Regions from separate parts of the Comamonas koreensis genome, predicted to be linked through region 1. Evidence: riboswitches for the same ligand, from Rfam matches in the RefSeq annotation. Region 1 holds a riboswitch; each other region holds the start of a gene.
The links. A riboswitch is a leader RNA that binds a small molecule or an ion and turns the genes downstream of it on or off. The one in region 1 is predicted to bind cobalamin.

Region 1 (4,656 bases):
GGCGTCGACCAGCCGCCAGCTGGACCCCCAAGTGGTCGGTGAAGAGCACTACTCGGTCGCCCGCCAAGTGCAGGGTACCCTGCAGCGCTACACCGAACTGCGCGACATCATTGCGATTCTGGGTATGGACGAACTGGCTCCCGAAGACAAGCTCGTCGTGGCCCGCGCTCGCAAGATCCAGCGTTTCCTGTCGCAGCCTTTCCACGTTGCTGAAGTGTTCACGGGCGCTCCAGGCAAGTACGTGCCGCTGTCGGAAACCATCCGCGGCTTCAAGATGATCGTCAACGGCGAGTGCGACCACCTGCCCGAGCAAGCCTTCTACATGGTTGGCACGATCGACGAAGCCATCGAGAAGGCGAAGAAGATCTAAGCTTTGCAGAACGGGCTGCCGCACGCAGCCCTGCTCGCAAACTAGTTTCTTTTTCACTCTGAGGATCAAAGATGAACACCTTCCACGTTGATGTGGTCAGTGCTGAAGAATCCATCTTCTCCGGCGAAGCCCGCTTTGTGGCTTTGCCTGGTGAAATGGGCGAACTCGGTATCTACGCCCGCCACACGCCGTTGATCACCCGCATCAAGCCGGGTTCGGTGCGCATTGAGAAGGCCGACGGCGGCGAAGAGTTCATCTTCGTGGCTGGTGGCATTCTCGAAGTGCAACCCGACTGCGTGACCGTGCTGTCCGACACCGCTGTGCGCGGCAAGGACCTGGACGAGCAAAAAGCGGTTGAAGCCAAGCAAAAGGCTGAAGAAGCCCTCAAGAACGCCAAGGGCGAGCTTGACCTGGCCAAGGCCCAATCCGAGCTGTCCGTCATGGCCGCCCAGATTGCCGCCCTGCAAAAATACCGCAAGAAGCGCTGATCCGCTGTTTGCGCAACTGCCACAGGAAAACCACCGCATGCGGTGGTTTTTTTACGCCCGTACCGGATGCGTCGGAGCAGGCCCCGTCTGCAGCACCTGCTGCATATGGATGGTTTGCCACAGCGGGTCGGCATCCTGGTGCAGGGTGATAAAACCCTGGCGCTGCCAGAAGGTTTGCGCGCCTGGCAAAAAAGGATGCGTGTGCAGGTAGAGCCGCTGCACACCCTGCTGCAGCGCCCGCTGACGCAGCTGCGCGAACAGCACGCCAGCCAGGCCTTGCCGGCGCCAGGCCGGGTCCACATACAAGCGCACCACCTCGGCGGTGCCTGCACTGGGCACGGTCAGATGGGCAAAGCGCCCGTCATAGGCGCGGTAGGCAATGCTGCCGATGACGCGGTCGCCCTGCCAGGCCGCCAGCATGCAGCCGCCGGGCGATGCGTAGACCGAGGCAAAGTCGCGCAGGTCGGCCTGCGGCGTGTTGGTATCGACCCGATCGCCAAACATGGTTTGGCGCGCCGCCTGCAAAAAGGCCGCCACCGGCGCGAGATGTTCAACGCGGCGGATGCCGTATGCGCTGGGTGTAGTGGGTGGGTGGTTCATGGCCATCAAACGGCCTGCAGCTTAGCATGCAGGCCCTGTAAATCGGCTACAGTACAGCCACTTTGGTTTCGCAAGAACATGCGCACGGCAGGGTGCCGGGGCATGAGGGAATCCAGGGAGCGCGAGCCGGCAGCCAGCGCCCCAAACGGAACTGCCCCCGCAACTGTAGGCCACGAGCAGGCCATCCATGCGCCACTGAACTGCGGTTCGGGAAGGCGATGGTCTGCGCAGACCGGCCAGTCAGGAGACCTGCCAAGGTCATGCATTCACAACCCACTGGCAAGCCCCTGGTTTGCACAGAGAAACAGGCATGCCACCGGTTTGCGCGCTGCAAGGCGAACATCGCAAACACCGGTGATGCAAACCCATTCATGGCGGATGTGCGTGTGTTTTGATCATGACCGGCGGGGTGTCCGGGCGGTGAGCAGCGTCTCGTCTGCGCAAGCCTGTCCTGGCTCCACCGGGCAGCGCCCCGCACCGGATCGGCTCGCACGGCCCGCATGCCCAGCCTCTACCTAGAGAGACGATTCCGATGCCTGTTCGCCGTTTTGCGCTGCCTGCCCTGTTGGCTACCTGTGTATTCACCTCGCTGTCCGCCTGGGCTGCCCCTTATCCGATGCAGCTGCACAACTGCGGCTACGCGGTGTCCCTCAAGCAGGCGCCCGCCTCGGTCGTCACCATCGGCCAGGCCGGCACCGAGATGCTGTATGCGCTGGGTCTGGGCGACAAGCTGGTGGGCACCTCGCTGTGGTTCAACGCCGTGCTGCCCCAGTTCAAGGCGATCAATGACAAGGTGCCACGCCTTGCGGACAACGACCCGAGCTTCGAGTCGGTGATCGGCAAGCGCCCGGCACTGGTGGTGTCGCAGTTCGAGTGGATGGTCGGCAAGGACGGCGTCGTGGGCACGCGCGAGCAGTTCCATGACCTGGGCATTGCCACCTATGCGATGCCCTCCGACTGTGAAGGCAAGAACAACCTCAAGGGCGCCGATGGCACCCGCACCGCGGCCTACGATGTGCAGGCGCTCTACAAGAGCATCACGCAACTGGCGCAGCTCTTTGATGTGCAGCCCCAGGGCGAGCGCCTGGTCAAGGACCTGCGCGAGCGCCAGGCCAAAGCGGTCGCCAAGGTCCAGGCGGCGCAGCAGCCGAACCTCTCGGCTGCGCTGTGGTTCTCCAGCGCCGATCTGGCCATCGACCCGTATATGGCTGGTAAGAATGGCGTTGCCGGCTACATGCTGCAGACCTTGGGCCTGCGCAATATCGTCGACTCGTCCGAAGAATGGCCCACCGTGGGCTGGGAGACGATTGCCAAGGCCAACCCCTCGGTCCTGGTGATCGCCCGCATGGACCGCCGCCGCTTCCCTGCGGACGACTACCAAAAGAAGCTGGAGTTTCTGAAGATGGACCCGGTCACCCAGCACATGGATGCGGTCAAGAACAACCGCATCGTCATTGTTGATGCCGATGCGCTGCAAGGCTCGATCCGCCTGGTCGATGGCATGGAGCAGATCAGCGATGCGGTACGCAAGCTCGGCCCAGCGGCCGCGCGTTGATCAGCCGCTGATGCAAGGCTCTGCATAATGGTGGCAACGGCATCAGCGCGCCCATCGGCGCTGCGCAGGCCGCTGCATGGGGCCGCCTGGTGCCTGGGCGCGGCACTGGCGATGCTGCTGAGCGTGGCGCTGGGCATCGCCATTGGCGAGACGGCGCTGTCGCCCAGCCTGGTGCTGCAGGTGCTGGCCAACAAGCTGGCCGGTGCCCACTACGCCATCGATCCCATCAGCCAGGGCATTGTCTGGAACTACCGCCTGCCCCGCGCGCTGGTGGCGGCCAGCTGCGGCGCGGGCCTGGCGGTCTCGGGCGTCATTTTGCAATCGCTGCTGCGCAATGCGCTGGCCGAACCCTATTTGCTCGGCATCTCTGCCGGGGCCTCCACCGGCGCAGTGCTGGTGACCGTCGTGGGCATCGGCGCGGGCGCCATCTCGATGACCGTGGGCGCCTTTTTTGGCGCGCTCTGCGCATTTGCACTGGTCGCCCTGCTGGCCCACGCCGCCGGCAGCGGCGGGCTGCGCAACAGCGGCCAGATTGTGCTGGCCGGCATTGCGGGCTCGCAGCTGTTCAATGCGCTGACCTCGCTCATCATCACCAAGTCGGGCAGTGCCGAGCAGGCCCGGGGCATCATGTTCTGGCTGCTGGGCAGCCTGAGCGGCGTGCGCTGGCCCGATACCGTGCTCACCGCCTGCATCGCGATCACCGGTTTGCTGCTGTGCCTGCTGCATACGCGCGCGCTCGATGCCTTCACCTTTGGCAGCGAATCGGCGGCCGCGCTGGGCGTGCCGGTGCGCCGTGTGCAACTGGTGCTGCTGCTGGCCGCGGCGCTGATGACGGCCGTCATGGTCTCCATCGTTGGCGCGATCGGCTTTGTCGGCCTGGTGATTCCACATGCCGCGCGCATGCTGGTCGGCGTCAGCCACCGGCGACTGGTGCCTGCCAGCGCGATGATGGGCGCGGTGTTTCTGATCGCCGCCGATGTGCTCTCGCGCACCCTGATCCGGGGCCAGGTGCTGCCCATTGGCGTCATCACCGCCCTGGTCGGGGCGCCGGTGTTTGCCGTCATCCTGCTCCAAAGCCAGCGGAGGCGCGGATGACGGCGGCACCTCTGGTCTCGGCGGATCAACCCGTGTTGCAGGCCTGTGCTCTGGGCCTGCGCCTGCAGGGCCGGCCGGTTGTCGAGCAGCTCAGCCTGCCGGTGCAGCGCCACGAAATGCTGGGGCTGATCGGCCCCAACGGCTCGGGCAAATCCAGCCTGCTGCGCTTGCTCGCCGGTGTGATCCGGCCCAACGAGGGCCAGGTGCTGCTGCAGGGTCAGCCGCTGCACAAGAGGGGGCGCCGCGCCATTGCGCGCGAGCTGGCCCTGGTGGCGCAGATGGCCGAGACGCACGATGCCATCAGCGTCGAAGACGCGGTGGCGCTGGGGCGCACGCCCTGGCTGTCGGCGCTGCAGCCTTTTGCCGCGCAGGACTGGGAGGCCGTGCAGCAGGCCCTGGATGCCGTGGGCATGGCGGACCGCCGCCACAGCGCCTGGCACAGCCTCTCGGGCGGCGAGCGCCAGCGTGTGCACATCGCACGCGCGCTGGCGCAGCAGCCCGGTGTGCTGCTGCTCGATGAGCCCTGCAACCACCTCGATATCCACCAG
Region 2 (4,656 bases), 2.4 Mb from region 1:
GCAGCCAGGCGCTGGGCCACATGCACATTGCGCGGGCCTGGGGTGGCTTCGGCATAGCTGATGACAAAAAAGCGCTGCTCGCGGATCGCAGACACCCCAGCCAGCTCAGGCTTGGCGCGCAGAAAATCGATCTTGCCCTGGGCGCTGGGCCGGCCATAGTCGATGATGATGATCCATTCCGGATCGCGGGTGATCACATCCTCCCAGTTGCCCTTGGGCCAGTTGCTGGCGATGTCGGCAAAGATATTGCTGCCGCCTGCGGCATCGAGCATGGCCTGGGGCATGCCAAAACCGCCCACGGTCGTGGGTATCTTCTCGCCGCTGTCAAACACAAAGACGCGCGGCCTGTGCGTATTGCCCTGCATCTGCGCGGCCAGCTGGTCGATCGAGGCCTGCAATTTGTCAATCTGCCCTTGCGCTTGGGCTTCGATAGCAAAGATACGCGCCACATTGCGCAGGTCTGCCAAGGTGTCGCCCAGCGCCACACGCTCGCGCTTTTGCACATGGATGCAGGACTCGGACAGCACATAGCTGGCCACGCCATGCTGGGCCAGCAGCTCGGGCGTCACCCCGCCGGGGCGAAAGCCATAGCTCCAGCCGCCAAACACAAAGTCGGCGCGGGCCTCGAGCATGTTTTCCAGGTTCATGTCCTGCGATGACAGCTTGGGCACCTGGGCGAGCTGGGTCATCAGCTCGGGGCTGATTTCCTTGCGCGACGGTATGCCCGAGTAGCCGACCAGCCTGGGCCCCAGGCCCAGAAACAGGAACATCTCGGTGATGTTCACATCGTGCGTGATGGCACGCTGCGGCACCCGGTCATAGCGCTGGGGCTGGCCGCAGACATCGATCTCCAACGGCGCAGCCCGCAGGCCTGCGGGCACTGCTGCCGCTTCGGCCATGGGGATGGCCGCCGCCTGGCTGGGGCGGCTGGGCGGCTGCTGGCCCCCTGGCCGGTCGCAGCCGGTCAGCACCAGGGCAGCAGCTGCCGCCAGGGCACGCAGGGTTTGCCGGGAAGCGCTTGTGGTCATGCTCTACCTTGCTCAGAAACGCAGATGGGCCATTAGCTCAAAGCTGCGGCCATTGCCCATCAGCCATTGCGAGCCGTAGGACGATGCAGCATAGCGTTTGTTGGCCAGATTGCGGCCCACCAGGTTCAAGGTGGTTGTGCGGTTCAGGTTCCAGCCCAGCACCGCATCGGCCACCGTGTAGGCGGGGAGCTGCGCGGTATTGGCATTGCTGGTGTAGCGGCTGGCAACATGGCGCAGGCCCAGCGATGCGCGCCAATCGCCCGTCTGGTAATGGGCCCAGGCATTGGCCGTGTAGCGCGGTACATTGGCCGGCTGGTTGCCAGCGCGGTCAATGGCTGTGGCGCCTTCGAGCAGCTCGTCGAACTGGGCATCCGCATAGCCCAGGTTGCCCTCGAAGCGCCAGGCCTTGGTCGCCCGCCAGCTGCCTGCCAGCTCGATCCCCTTGGACGACTGCTTGCCGCCCTGGATCAACAGCGCTGGCCGGTCCGGATCGCGGGTGATGATGTCCTTCTTGCGGATATCAAAGACCGCCAGGGTCCATTCGCCCTGGCCATTGGGCAGCTGCTGCTTGATGCCCACTTCCACCTGGCGGCCTTTGCTCAATGTAAAGCCGGTTTGCGACTGGGTCAGCGACAGCAGGCTGTTGACCGGGTCATGGCCGGTACTGACCTGGGCATAGAGGCTGGTGTTCTGGTCCAGCTTGTGCGTGAGGCCCAGGCGCCAAGAGGTGCCGCCCAAGGTCTTGTCAAAGCGGGCTTGGCTCAGCAAATCCATGCGGTCAAAATCATAGAGGTCGCGGCGCAGGCCGGCCATCAGCAGCCACTGCTCGCCCAGCTTCCAGGCGTCTTCCAGGTAGAAGGCGTTTTGGCGGATGCGCGAGGTCATGCGCGGCTTGTAAGGGTCTGGGCTGTCCCAGTAGCCACTGGTGCTACCGGTCAGCGGCACATCGGATTCACCGGTATAGGGCGAGCTGTTGAGCGCAGTGAACTTGGCCTGCGACACATCCCAGCCCATCGCTATCTCATGCTGGCCGGGCTTGAAAACGGCGCCTAAGCGGTTGCCGCTTTGCTCCAGGTCGTGGCCGATCTCCAGGTAGTCGTAGCGGTGAACCGTGCGCGTGCTGGCATCGTAGTCATAGCCTTCGATGTTCTTCCAGTGGCGGTCGGCCTTCATATGGTAGGTCTCGTTGCGCAGCACCAGCGCCTCGCTCACATTCCACTCGGCCCTCAATTTGTAGCGCTGGTCCTTGTAGTGGATGTCGCTGTCGAGAAAGTTGAAATTGCGGTCGCCCAGCGCCGCCACCGGCTTGCCATCGACCACCGGGGTGCCAAAGTAGCGCTCGGGCCTTTGGTCGCTGACATCGGCCGTCAGGTCCAGGCGCAGATCGCTGCTCGCCTGCCAGCGGATGGCGCTCATGATCTTCTTGCTGTCGCTGTTTCCCAGTTGGCGCTCGCCATCGGTGCGATCGCCGTAAACATCCAGGCGGTAGCTCAGGCTGTCGCTCAGCGCGCCGGTGCTGCCCAGGCCCGCGCGGGCGGTGCCGTGGGAGCCAGCGCCCAGCAGCACTTCGGTCGATGTACTGCGGCTGGGTTCCTTGCGCACCGCGTTCACCGTGGCGCCCATGGTGCCGCTGCCGTACATCAGCGATGCGGGGCCGCGCAGCACATCAAAGCGCTCATAGCCCCAGCTGGAATTGGGATAGGCCACGGTGCCGGCTGCAACCCCCAGGCTCAGCCCGTCTTCGGCCACGCCGACCGAGTTCACACCGGTAAAGCCCCGGCTGGAGAACGACAGCCCGCCATTGCCAGGCGTGCCATTGGCACTCAGGCCCACGCTGCGGCCCACGGCATCGACCACCTCGTAGTCGGCACGCTCTTGTACCTGCACGGCCGAGACCGAGCTGACACTGGCGGGCAGGTCCTGCAGCGGCACGGCCAGCTTGCTCGCCGAGGTCGACGGCAGCTGGAGCGCATTGGGCTCGCTGCGCTGGTCGCTCACCACCACTTCAGGCAGTGAGGCTTCTTGGGCATGGGCTACTGCGATGCCCAAGGCGGGCAAACACAGAACACAGGAGCTGCCTACCAGGCGCAAGGAGGAAGAGAGCCGCTGGGCGGCCAGGAGCCGGTTTTTCGGAAAAGGAACTGCAGTCATTTGAACAAAAGGCGCTAACTGCCTGATGCGGGGGCTGCACTGCACGCGGTCACCCCCCAAGACGGGGTCGCGCGAAGAACCGCCGTCCACACCCCGCAGACAGTTGAGAGAGCACGTGCTGGCCAGAGGCACAGCGCGCACTGCGACTAGGAACAGGCCGGTCTCCGGGCTTACAGGCGGTGCAGCGCAGGCGCTGACCCGGTAGCCGGTCTTCCCAGGGTGCGGGTGTCTTATTGCCTGGCAGGCGTGGACACTCTCTCAACCCCAGTGACTGGGCCCGCGTGGGAGCGGGCCGCATCGGCTACGTTTCCTGTCTACCGTTGCGGGGGCAGCCAAGGCTTGGGGGAGCGCACTCCCGACCTTGTTCCCGTTTCACTCGCATGCGAGCACCTGTAGATAGGCTTTTTTCAAAGCGCAGCCAGTGTACCAGCCGCAAGCCCGGGCAGTGCCTTTTGGCCATGGCCTGTGTCAGCTGGGCGATACAGCGCATGCCCCAGTGGCTGTATCAGCCCTGCGGCAGCCGCGTCGCATAGCCGATGAAGTCAGTGCTGCGCAGCTGGCCCAGCAGCCACTGCCGAAAGCTGGCCTGGATTGGGCGCTCTCCCCCGCCCCGGCGGGTGTAGAGGTGGAACTTGGGCGTTCTGTCCATCGGCAGTTGGCGCAGCAGCTCGGCCCCAAAGGGTGCGAGCAGCTTGCCGCTGTGGATATAGCTGAGCGCATCGACATAGGACAGCAGGCCCACGCCCTGCCCGCTGAGAACGGCTTGCAGCATCGCATCGTGCGTGTGCAGCAGCATGGGGCTGACATGCTTGCCGCCGGGCTCCAGGCCCAGCATCGCATAAATGTCCTGCCACAGACTGTTGTGCGTCAGCGGCGATATCAGCCGGTGGTGCGGCAAATCCTGCGCTGTCTCCACCGGGTGCTCGGCCAGCAGCTGCGGCGCAGCCACGATCACCTTGAGGTCTTCGAGCAGCGGCGTTTCATCGAGGTGGTCCACACCGCCGTAGCCCCAGACAATGGCTGCATCCAGATCGCCGCTATCGAACGAAGGCAGCTCCACACCGATGGAGATGCGCAGATCGAGCTCCGGGTAATCCTTGGTGAACGAGGGCAGCGAGCGGATCAGGTACTGGGTTGCAAAGTATGGGCTGACCTGGATATGGAACTGCGCAGCCTTGTAGTGGGAGCGCACGGCTTCCAGCCCCTGGCTCAGTGCATCGAGCCCCTGCTCCACATAGTGGTACAAGGTCTGCGCCTCGGCGCTGGCCGCCAGGCCCCGCGCGCCGCGCTCGAAAAGTTGCACATCCAGCGCACTTTCCAATTGCTTGAGTTGCTGGCTGGCGGCCTGTGGCGTCAGGCACAGCTCGTCGGCCGCCTTGCGGATCGAGCCATGGCGGTAGACGGACTCGAACACGCGCAGTGGCTGCAGGGGCGGGAGCTTGTATTTCATGGAGGAGCGCCAGGCCAGGAGAGGCAG
Region 3 (4,656 bases), 1.2 Mb from region 1:
ACTTTGTGCGTGGCGTCGCCATGGTGTTTGACAAGAACCTGCAGGCCGACCGCAACCGGGCGCGCTTCTCGCGGATTATCTGAGGGCAGGGCGTGGGCAGGCCTCAGCCCTGCCAGGCCGCCAGGCTCTTGTAGAGCATGTAGAGCGCCAGGCACAGCAAGATGCCGCCAAAGATCTTCTTGAGCTGGCCCACCGGCAGCCGGTGCGCGGCGCGGGCGCCCAGCGGCGCGGTCAGCACGCTGCAGGTGGCAATGGCGGCCAGGCCGGGCAGCCAGATATAACCCAGCGAATGCGGTGGCAGCCCCTGCAGGTGCAGGCCGGCCACCATGAAGCCGATGACATTGGTGACCGCAATCGGAAAGCCCAGCGCCGAGCTCGTGGCTACCGCGTTGTGCATCGGCACGCTGCACCAAGTCATGAAAGGCACGCTGATGAAGGCGCCGCCCGCGCCCACCAGGCCCGAGAGGCAGCCGATCACGCCACCCGCAGCCAGCTGGCCGGCCGTGCCCGGCATGGCGCGCATGGCCTGGCTGTTGGGCTTGCGGAACATGCGCAGTGCCGAGTAGCCAATGAACAGGCCAAAAAACAAACCCAGGTAGCTGCCCTTGAGCACCGCAAAAATACCCAGGCTGGCCAGCAGGCCGCCCAGCACAATGCCCGGGGCCAGGCGTTTGACAAGGTCCCAGCGCACCGCGCCATGCTGGTGGTGGGCGCGCACGCTGGACATCGAGGTGAAGACGATGGTCGCCATCGAGGTGGCAATCGCCATCTTGATCGCCAGCTCCGGCGCCACGCCCTGGGTGCCCAGGATGTAGGTGATGAAGGGCACCAGCACCATGCCGCCGCCAATGCCCAGCAGGCCCGCCAGAAAACCGCCGATCAGGCCCAGAAACGACAGCGGCAGCAAAACAAGAGGATCAGTCATGGCGCGCAGTAAAAAGGCCACCTGAAACAGGTGGCCTGAAACCCCGCTGTCGCGGAGAGGAGAAGACAGGTTGGGCGGAGCCTGCCCGAAAAAATCAGGTGTTCGCAGCGGATCCACTGGACCGTCATCCTGAACCGGGGGTTCAGGTGGGCGAGGGCAACCTATCGTTGGGTTCATCTGACGCGAGACGATCACGCTCAATAGGTAATGTACCAAGCCCGTGCTCGTAGAGCATTGGTTCAAGGAACTATAAAGTCCAGCAGGGCTGCGAACGCTTTCATTGTAATCGCTCGCGCCTGCCGCACCCACCAAAACTGCAATTCAATGTGCCTGGATTGGTCAAAAAAGATAGCTGGTTAGCCAGATTGAGCAATGGGTGGCGTGATATTTTGCAGCCAGGCATTGCATGGCGCGGCAATCTGGTGTTGGCGCCTGCTCGCGGCAGTGCCTCAAGCGCTGGTGCCCAGGGTGTCGGCCGGTTGCGCGGGGGCCGGCGCCAGCGCCGCGTCCAGCCGTTGCATCACCGACTGCACACGGGGCGCATCCCAGTCCAGGCTCGCCTGGTCCCCAGGGGCGGTCTGGGCCTGGACCTCAACCATCGCGGCAGACTGCGCAGCAGCTTGCGCCTGCAGGGCGTCTGCGGTCTGGCTGAGCTGGCTGTTTTGCACTTGCAAATCAAGCAGGTCAAAAGCGACATTGAGGGCCGCCAGCACAGCGATGCGCTCGCGGCCACGGATCTTGCCCGCGTCGCGGATGCCGCTCATGGCCTCATCGACATGCTTGACGGCAGCCAGCAGACGTGCTTCCTGGCCTTCGGGGCAGCCCAGCATATAGCTTTGCTGCATGATGTGTACTTCCAGCTGTTTCATCATTCGTCCTGGTCAAAGGTCTTGGGCAGGCGTTCGATCAGTGCATCCACGCGGGCGCGGGCCGCTGTCAGGCGCGATTGGAGGGAGTCGCGCTCCTGGGTCAGGGTGGTGACTTGCTCTTGCAATTGGGCGTGGGCGCGTTGCAAAGCCTCATGACGGCTCAGCAGTGCCTCCACCCGCTCAAGCATCAGATCCATAGAAGGCGTAGTGGCCATAGAGAGACAGTCTTCTTAAGTGCGCAATGGGTTTAACGCTAAAATTGTACCCGTTGGTGCTCGCCCCAGTGGTTCACATGGGGGCAGTTCAACGGGAAGCAGGAGCGCCGCTTGTGCCCTACAAGCCTTACGCAACCTGCGCTGCCCCCGCAACGGTAAGCGATGGTTGGCTTTTGCGCCATCCACAGCCACCACTATGCCACTGAATACCTTGAACAAGTGTTTGGGAAGGCGTGTGCTGTGTCATCGCCAGCCCGGATACCGGCCAACAATAGTGGAGGCGCGTGGCTGAGGCCTTGCCGCGGCTTCCGTGTTCCCCATTGCCGGCGGGGAGGCTGGCGCGGGGTGGTTCATCACCAACTCAGTGCATGTTTTCCTCTGCTTTTTCGACACGCCCCTGCGCGCGTCCCGCGCTTGCGCCCCGCTCGCGCACCCTCCATACCCCCCGTTTTTTGGCCTTGGCCATCGCAGCGGCGCTGCCCCTGTTTGCGCTGCCAGCACAGGCGCAGCAGGCCCCAGCCGCCCTGGAAACAGAGGGTAAAAACCTGCAAGAGATGGTGGTGACCGCCAACCGCATCGAGCAGCCGCTGTCCGATCTGGTGGCCGACATGTCCATCATCGATGCGCAGACCATCGAGCGCCAGGGCCCGGGCAGCGTGGCCGATGTGCTGGCGCGCGTGCCGGGCATCCAGATTTCGCGCAACGGCGGGCCGGGCACGACGACCAGCGTGTTCATGCGCGGCGCCGATTCGCGCTTTACCGCTGTCTATGTTGATGGCGTGCGCATGGATTCGCAATCGACCGGCGGCGCCTCCTGGCAATCGATTCCGCTGGCGCTGATCGATCGCATCGAAGTGCTGCGCGGCCCGGCCGCTGCCGTCTACGGCTCGGACGCGATGGGCGGCGTAGTGCAGATCTTCACCAAGAAAGGTGAGGGCACGCCCCAGCCCTATGTCGGCCTGGGCTTTGGCAACCGGGGCACGTTCACGGCCGAGGCCGGTATCTCCGGCAGCGCCGACGGCTGGGATTACGCGCTGGGTCTGAACCGCTCGCAGACCGATGGCTTCAATGCCCGCACCGTGGCCACCGCCAACCCAGACAAGGACGACTACCGCAGCAATGCGGTCAGCGGCCGCCTGGGCTACCAGCTCAACGGCCAGCACCGGCTCGAAGCCACCTTGCTGGCCAGCGATGTGAACTCGGGCTACGACAGCAGCCTGACCGAGGACGACCGCAGCCTCAACAAGATGTATGCGCTGGGCCTGAACTGGCAGGCGCAGTGGACCGAGCACTACAGTACCAAGCTGCAGTTCAGCCAGTCGCGCGACTATTACGAGACCCGGCCCTCGCCCTACCAGACGGACACGCGCCTGCATAACTACCTGTTCCAAAATACCTGGCGCCTGGGCGTCCACACCTTGACGGCCGCACTGGAGCGGCGTGACGACGCGCTGACGAATGGCGGCATTGACCGCGACCGCCACCAGAATGCGCTGGCGCTGGGCTATGGCCTGAACACCGGCCCGCACACGGTGCAGCTGAACCTGCGCCGGGATGACGACAGCGAGTTCGGCGGCAAGACCACCGGCAGCGCTGCCTATGGCTATGCCTTTGCAACCAACTGGCGCGCCACCGCGACAGTGGGCACGGCCTTTCGCGCGCCCACGCTCTACCAGCGCTTTAGCGAATACGGCGACGCATCGCTGCAGCCCGAGAAAAGCCGCAATGCCGAGCTGGGCCTGCGCTGGGCGCAGGGTGCCGACAGCTTCTCGGCCACGGCCTACCGCAACCGGGTCACCAACCTGATCAACTTCTCGTCGCCCGGCAGTTGCGACAGCGAATTCGGCTGCTATGCCAATGTGGGCAAGGCACGCCTGGAAGGCATTACCTTGGCGGCCACGACCAAGCTGGGCGCGTTCAACCTGCATGGTTCGGTCGACTTCCAGAACCCGCGCGATACCGAAAACGACAAGCTGCTGGCGCGCCGCGCCAAGCGCTATGCCACCCTGGGCGCCGAGACGCGTGCAGCCGGTTGGACCTGGGCGGCCGACCTGCAGACCAGCGCCAAGCGCTTTGACAATGCCGCCAACACCAATGTGCTGGGCGGCTACACCTTGTTCAACCTGTCGGCGCAGACCGAGGTGGCCAAGGATGTGAACCTGATCGCCCGTATCAACAACCTGGCCGACAAGCGCTACCAGACCGCACGCACCTATGCCACCGAAGGTCGCAGCGTGTATGTGGGTGTGAAGTGGATGCCGCGCTGAGCGCAGAGGGGATAAGCCAGCCATGACAGAGACGACGGTTCAGGACCGCCCAACGGCCGCTTGCGTGGCACTGCTGATTGCGGCGCCCGCATCGGGCCAGGGCAAGACCACGGTGACGGCAGCCTTGGCGCGCCTGCATGCCCGCCAGGGCCGGCGGGTCCAGGTGTTCAAATGCGGCCCGGATTTTCTCGATCCGCAGTGGCTGCGCCTGGCCAGCGGCCAGCCCGTGCATGCGCTGGATCGCTGGATGAACGGTGAAGTGGATGTGCGCGCACGCCTGTTTCAGGCCGCGCAAAGCAACGATGTGCTGCTGATCGAAGGCGTGATGGGCCTGTTCGATGGTGCCAACAGCGCGGCCGAGCTGGCCAAGTCGCTGGGCA

Region 2: linked by a shared signal. The riboswitch ahead of F0Q04_RS13765 (TonB-dependent receptor) and the one ahead of F0Q04_RS00800 (ABC transporter substrate-binding protein) in region 1 are both predicted to bind cobalamin.
Region 3: linked by a shared signal. The riboswitch ahead of F0Q04_RS19165 (TonB-dependent receptor domain-containing protein) and the one ahead of F0Q04_RS00800 (ABC transporter substrate-binding protein) in region 1 are both predicted to bind cobalamin.

The regions. Positions count from the first base shown of each region.
Region 1 covers NZ_CP043575.1:170,116-174,771, reverse strand. Annotated here, with positions in the region: gene atpD (F0F1 ATP synthase subunit beta) at 1-370, shown strand, start outside; gene F0Q04_RS00810 (F0F1 ATP synthase subunit epsilon) at 442-858, shown strand; gene F0Q04_RS00805 (GNAT family N-acetyltransferase) at 910-1,458, opposite strand; cobalamin riboswitch at 1,505-1,730, shown strand; gene F0Q04_RS00800 (ABC transporter substrate-binding protein) at 1,991-3,013, shown strand; gene F0Q04_RS00795 (FecCD family ABC transporter permease) at 3,041-4,108, shown strand; gene F0Q04_RS00790 (ABC transporter ATP-binding protein) at 4,105-4,656, shown strand, end outside.
Region 2 covers NZ_CP043575.1:3,035,056-3,039,711, forward strand. Annotated here, with positions in the region: gene F0Q04_RS13760 (ABC transporter substrate-binding protein) at 1-1,028, opposite strand, end outside; gene F0Q04_RS13765 (TonB-dependent receptor) at 1,041-3,077, opposite strand; cobalamin riboswitch at 3,317-3,588, opposite strand; gene F0Q04_RS13770 (LysR substrate-binding domain-containing protein) at 3,685-4,629, opposite strand.
Region 3 covers NZ_CP043575.1:4,201,003-4,205,658, reverse strand. Annotated here, with positions in the region: gene hemN (oxygen-independent coproporphyrinogen III oxidase) at 1-83, shown strand, start outside; gene F0Q04_RS19180 (sulfite exporter TauE/SafE family protein) at 104-925, opposite strand; gene F0Q04_RS19175 (cell division protein ZapA) at 1,375-1,794, opposite strand; gene F0Q04_RS19170 (hypothetical protein) at 1,794-2,009, opposite strand; cobalamin riboswitch at 2,047-2,294, shown strand; gene F0Q04_RS19165 (TonB-dependent receptor domain-containing protein) at 2,378-4,276, shown strand; gene F0Q04_RS19160 (cobyrinate a,c-diamide synthase) at 4,299-4,656, shown strand, end outside.